2 regions of the Peribacillus sp. NPDC096540 genome follow, and region 1 is predicted to be linked to the other one. Evidence: riboswitches for the same ligand, from Rfam matches in the RefSeq annotation. Region 1 holds a riboswitch; the other holds the start of a gene.

Region 1 (3,230 bases):
GCAACCCTAGTTGAGCGTTATAATCTGGACCACCATTTTCTGATTTTGTCGTCATAGAAGCTAAATAGGAATGTGGATCAAACGGTACAGCCCAAGTAGATGTAAATAATAAATCAAATTCACCTTGAAATGCATTTGTCCAAAAAGTATTAGTTTCTTGACTAGTCAACTTAACATCAATTCCCAGCTTTCTAAAATCACCTTGGGTAAATTCTGCGATTGACTTTTGGATGTTGTCTGTACTATTAAACAGTAATTCCAATTGCAATTCTTTTCCGTCTTTTTCTCTAAATGGTTTCCCCTTCACTTGTTTCCATCCAGATTCATCCAATAACTGTTTTGCTTTTTCTGTATCATATTCATGAGGCTCTATATTAATTTTCGTGTAAGGCAACATAGGTGGAAACAAAGTATCAGCCTTTTTTTCCATACCATAAAAGATCTTATCAATAACAGCCTGTTTATTAAAAGCATGTTGAAGAGCTAACCGAACTTTAAGATCTTTAGTCGCTTCTCTGTTTGAGTTAAGAAGCAGTGTTCTTGTAGCAGTAGGTTCTGACAATTTAGTTTCATATTGCCCTGAATTCTTCAAAAATTGGAATGAATCTTGGCTAATGACCCCGTTTCCAAATATAAAGTCGAGTTCTTTTTTCTCAAAAGCTAATACTCTTGACTCTCCGTCAGTAATGACTTTAACAACCACCTTATCTACTTTAGGCTTAGTACCCCAATACTGTTCATTCCTTTTAAAAACAGCAAACTCATTTTTCTTATATTCGCTCAACACCCATGGTCCTGTGCCAATCTGAGACTTGAGTCCGTCCTTAAATGTGTTTTGACTGTCAGGAAAAGCAGCTTCTCCTACAAATCTCAACGGTCTGATGTAAGTTAGTTCTTGCAGAGTTGGATAATACGCGTTGTTCAAAATAAGTTTAAATGTATATTTATCTATTATTTCAGTACCTTTGATTTGGTTAATTAATTCCACCCATTCATGTTGTTTGCGATTATCTAAAATGGTATCAAAGTTTTTCTTAACGATTGCAGCATTAAAGAGGGAACCATCGGAAAATTTAACATCTTTCCTCAGATGGAATACATATTCTTTTCCATCTTTCGATATATCCCAGCTCTCTGCAAGCCAAGGCTGAATTTCTCCGCCTTCACCGTAATAAACAAGGGATTCATATACCATAGCCTGGGAAAAAAACTCATTCGGAAAATATGTGTGTGGATTTAAGTCACCTATATCCCCAGGCCAGGAAAAAGTAACAACTTTTTGTTTATCTTTATCTGATGTATTTTCTTGATCTATTGTTGTGTTGCTGCAACCAGTAACAAAAATTGTGAAAATTACTAGTAGTCCAACAAAAGAATGGAATAAACTAGACCGTTTTAAGTACATGTTTTCTCACCTTCAATTATGGAATTTTAACTATTTGAAAATTATACAAAAAAAGCATTTCCAACCAGATTTAACGGTCAGAAATGCTTATTATTTAAGAACAAATTCGTCTTCTAGCACTCTAACACCTCCCTATCTCCCGTAGGTTTAACAGCATTTCTAGAACGGGCAGGTCTTCTGACTTAGGTTCATCATCTCCATGCGTCTTCCCGGATATTATCCAGTGACTTTCTTGCATAGGACTCACCATTACAGCGGCGGGACCGTGCCGGATTTTGCACCGGCTTCCCTTTTAAATATTCGCTATTAAACGAATATACCCATTCCAATACTATATGAAATTTTCCCTCATCTTCATAGTAAAATATAGAGCTTGTCAATCGTAAAATTAGTATGTCGAAACCATTTGGTACTCTTAACAATTTATTAGTTTCATCCCTAAGTAATTTTTGATAAACCCAGCTACTAATCATATCCATCCTAGCAATAAACGAAATACAGGTAGTAAAAGGAGAATAAGCATGTTCTCTTTAACATGTAACAAACATATTAATTTTCCTAAACTTAACTGTTTTACGCTTGCAACTCTCTCAAAATGGAAATATTCACTTTGAAAATTAACTCAAAAAAAGTTTACCTAATACAAATTATATTCGTTATCGCAAATTTATGCTATATCAAATTAAAGTCCTGATGTTTTTTAACGGCTCGTTAGGTATGGATAGGCATACTCTTATACGAACAGTAATCTGTAACGACATATATCGTATGATAGTGAGGAGAATTTTCTTTTTACAGATCTGTATTGCACCCTCCGAATTTACTTTCATTTTTTATAAGTGAATACTCACTTAATTATTTAAAATCATCCTAATTTATGTAATAATAAAATATACTACAATAAAGGAAAGGTCTTGAGGGGATTTTCGTTGGAAAGTATGGAACTACTACATAAAAAAATAGAGACAATGAGGAAAGAATTAATATTTACTGCCTTAAAGCATGGGCTCACCTCAAAAAAAACGTTACATTTGAGCCAAGAACTTGATAAACTCTTGAATTTACTTGTACATGAACAGGAGTCTCTACATCCAATAGGCTTTCAATAAGGAGGAAAGGTTGCTACCACCATAACAAGTAGGCTCGAAGCCTGATTCATATTTATGCCTTTCTTCCATAGGGCTTCATGGTTCAATAGCGGGAAAACAGGTGAATTCCCACCTAAAGCGTTCATTAAAAGGTTGGCAAAAGGGGTTCTATCTAAATGTTAAAACAAAGTTGATTGGAACGAAAGGTGCGAGACTCCTGCGGGAAAAGCGCGTCCAAGGAAGACCCCACAGGCGCAAAGGGCGCCGAGGATGCTCCCGGACCGCCCGCGGAAAGCGAGTGCCCTACGTTCCAATCAACGTTCAAATTTTACAAATCCTCAAAAAAACTGTAGACAAACTCAATTATTTATCGAGTTTGTCTACAGTCTGAAGCATTGGTATAAGTACCAATGCTTTCTAAAATATTAACTTTAACTTCAAAGCTTTACTCTTTGCAGACGAAGTGCATTTATTACAACGGATACTGAACTAAATGCCATGGCAGCACCTGCTAACCAAGGGGCAAGTAGCCCAATAGCCGCAATCGGTATGCCTATTACGTTATAAGCAAAGGCCCAGAATAGGTTTTGTTTAATATTCCGCATCGTTTTTCTACTCATGAGGATAGCATCGGCAATGCTGTTTAAATCTCCACGAATTAAAGTAATATCCGCAGCTTCCATGGCCACATCTGTCCCCGTACCGATAGCCATACCAATATCAGCTAGGGCAAGTGC
Region 2 (3,230 bases), on a different contig from region 1:
TCACCATCACAGAAATCACAAGCTTTTAAGGTCAGTACATCCCCAATTGGCGATAATAAAAAGTTTGCTGTTTGCAATTTTCCAGTAATAACTTCTGGATCTGTTGTAGGAATCTTTAAAACGATTTTATGATTTGGCGTGTATTCCATCGTTCCTTTCTCTCCAACAACTTCTGCAAGTGTCATCATTTGTTTGGGAGTAAATTGCTTGTTCGCCACACCTGGGCTAACGGCAAGCTCGAATACCGACTCAATTTTTTGCTGAACAACTGGCGTAATAGATTGCTGGACTGTTTGACCCTTAACTTTTATGAGTGCTTCCATTGCCACTTCAAAAGAAGTGCGCTTTTTTTCTGGGGCTTTTGTAAGCAACCCAACTCCGCCAGTCGACTCGGTGTACGCTTCCTGTATAGATGCCGTTTCTTGATCTAATGCCCACGGTTCTGCTTCTTTTTGCAAGCGTTGATGCGGCTTCAATGGTTGCCTTTCCGAATTCAATGTATACTTTCTTTGATATCCACGTGGCGTGATGATTTTGTCATCATATAAAAAGGTAGATGAATTTCCAATAATGACGGTCGTTAGCATCCCAATATCGTGATTTAACATGTCTTTCAAATTGGTTATCACAATATCCTGACGATCGCGATAAGCACTTTTCACCAATCCGACAGGTGTTTCGGGCGAGCGATAACGCAGTAAAATTTTCTGTGTTTCAACAATTTGCCTAGTCCGTCTACCGCTTCGAGGATTATAAAGCGCAATGACAAAGTCAGCCATTGCAGCAGCCTCTACTCTTTTGGCAATAAGATCCCAAGGCGTTAAATGGTCACTGAGGCTGATGGTACAGGAATCATGCATAACAGGTGCTCCAAGTAAAGAGGCACATGAATTGATGGCAGAAATACCAGGAATGATTTCAATGGCTACTCCCGTTTCTTCTTTCCACCCTTTTTCAATCAATACTTCATAAACCAGACCAGCCATTCCGTAAACTCCTGCATCACCACTCGAAATTACAGCCACTTTCTTTCCCAACTCCGCCTGTTTCACTGCTTCTTGTGCACGTGATACTTCTTCAGTCATACCCGTACTTATAATCGTTTGATCTGTAAGAAGGCCCTGAATGAGTTCCACATATGTTTTGTAACCAATGATGAAGTCACTTTCTTGAAGGGCTTCTACAGCACGTTTGGTAATATGTTCAAAATTCCCTGGTCCAAAGCCAACGACAAATAATTTACCGTTTGTACTCATTTAGACATCTCCTTTTACGACTTGTCTTTTGAAATTCCTGTTTGAGGTGGAAAATCCGGATTAGGAGTCATTTCTCCATCAGTAAATTGGTAAAGCATCTGCGGAATAAACTTCTCTTCATCGATATTCCGGACAATCTCACGTCCAAAATCAGGTGAGTCCACTCGATACCATGTCCCTTGAGGATATGCAATCACAACGCAGGCATCCTTACACCTGCCGTTACAGCGAGTTCTAGTAGTATGAATTTTTTGATTCAGACCTTGTGAAGTAATTTCATCACGAATTGCTTGTGTTATTTCTTCGCCGCCTTTTTTCATGCAACTACTGCCGTTACAAATCAACAGATGCGAATTTGTGCCTTTCAAGTTCCAAGTTGTCATCTTCTTCCTCCTAAATTCTGAGAAAAGGCAAAATAAAAAACCTTAACTGTTAGAGTTAAGGTTTAAAAAAACTATATGAATAAGGAGCCTCCAGCAAGCAAGATGAAACTCTCAAAATTTCCATAGTTCTTCTACCTTTCCCTCCGAAAAGTATCACACAATTTTAAAAGCAGGTTTCCTGGCTTACGCTTCAATTTACTTTTGTCCCTTCCCAGCTTTATGCCAGTGGTTATCGACAATTTCATCAGCGTTACAGTAGCGGGGGCTGCATCGGATTCTCACCGATTTCCCTATTATCCCTTGCATATTCATACAAGAGCACTTTTAAATTGGAATATTTGGTTTTATAATCATACATTTCTAGTTAACTTTATCTATCATATACCAACTTTATCAAAATTCAATAGTTTATTCCGACTGTTTTGAAAGTTTAATGGTGATAATTCAGCTTCATTCCTTGCTTCTCTGCGATTTTATCCTTCTCAAAAAAAAATATATGAACGGAGTGTAGATGGAATCATTGCTTTATGATACACTAAACGAGAATTTTTCAAAAAATTACATAAGTTTTATGGTGCTGAATTTCTCGGAATTTAGCTTAATAGGGAAGTCGGTGTAAATCCGGCGCGGTCCCGCCACTGTAAAGGGAAGTCCTAATACGTAAAGAATAATCCACTGTCAAACTAGATGGGAAGGAAGTATGAGGATGATGATCCAGAGCCAGGAGACCTGCCATGAAGCGTAAAACTGTTTCAACCTACGAGGATGGGTGTGCGGATCAGGCAGATAAGGCTAATGTTTGGATTATGCTGCAAACTTACTGTTCATTACGCACTTCTTTCTTTTTGAGAGAAGTGCTTTTTATGTTGCCCGCCACTTCTCTTCTCAGCTTTAATCATTTTAAATAATAGCGTCGAAAGGAGAAAAAATGAAAAAAGCCAATTTGAAAATACTTTATTTTGTCATTTTACTACTCTTCATACCAAAGAGAGCAATGGCCATGCATATTATGGAGGGCTTCTTACCAATCGAATGGGCGATATTTTGGTGGGCTGTGACACTTCCATTTTTAATCTTGGGTTACCGTTCCATTAGGTCTAGAGTGAAGGAAAATCCAGAAACAAAAATGATGCTGGGTCTGTCCGGCGCATTCGTTTTTATTTTATCAGCCCTAAAAATCCCTTCCGTAACAGGAAGCTCTTCACACCCTACCGGCGTCGGTTTAGGTTCAATCTTGTTTGGACCGTTGGCCATGAGTGTCGTCGGTTCTATTGTTCTGTTATTTCAAGCTGCATTACTAGCTCATGGAGGATTAACTACGCTAGGAGCCAATGCTTTTTCCATGGCTGTTTGCGGACCGTTCATTGCTTATTTTGTATTCAAAGGCGCTACTAAATTAGGTTGGTCCTTCTCTATTGCTGTTTTCTTAGCAGCTGCATTCGGAGATTTGGGCACCTATGTGGTAACTTCCGTACAGCTTGCCTTAGCTTTCCCCTCGGAGGTGGGAGGATTTATGGCCTCATTTACTAAATTTGCAGGAATCTTTGCCCTTACCCAAATACCTTTAGCAATTAGCGAAGGTTTATTGACA

What was found. Region 1 has a riboswitch for cobalamin ahead of nikA (nickel ABC transporter substrate-binding protein). Riboswitches for the same ligand answer to the same signal wherever they lie in the genome.
Region 2: it holds a riboswitch for cobalamin, as region 1 does, so the genes downstream of both, ACQKMR_RS20160 ((2Fe-2S) ferredoxin domain-containing protein) here and nikA (nickel ABC transporter substrate-binding protein) in region 1, are expected to answer to the same signal.

What each region holds. Positions count from the first base shown of each region.
Region 1 covers NZ_JBNNTG010000021.1:19,551-22,780, forward strand. The annotation lists gene nikA (nickel ABC transporter substrate-binding protein) at 1-1,405, opposite strand, end outside; cobalamin riboswitch at 1,556-1,744, opposite strand; gene ACQKMR_RS17565 (aspartyl-phosphate phosphatase Spo0E family protein) at 2,344-2,514, shown strand; gene ACQKMR_RS17570 (heavy metal translocating P-type ATPase) at 2,931-3,230, opposite strand, start outside.
Region 2 covers NZ_JBNNTG010000026.1:77,178-80,407, reverse strand. The annotation lists gene cobJ (precorrin-3B C(17)-methyltransferase) at 1-1,256, opposite strand, end outside; gene ACQKMR_RS20160 ((2Fe-2S) ferredoxin domain-containing protein) at 1,271-1,639, opposite strand; cobalamin riboswitch at 1,791-1,980, opposite strand; cobalamin riboswitch at 2,195-2,390, shown strand; gene ACQKMR_RS20155 (hypothetical protein) at 2,374-2,547, shown strand; gene ACQKMR_RS20150 (energy-coupling factor ABC transporter permease) at 2,568-3,230, shown strand, end outside.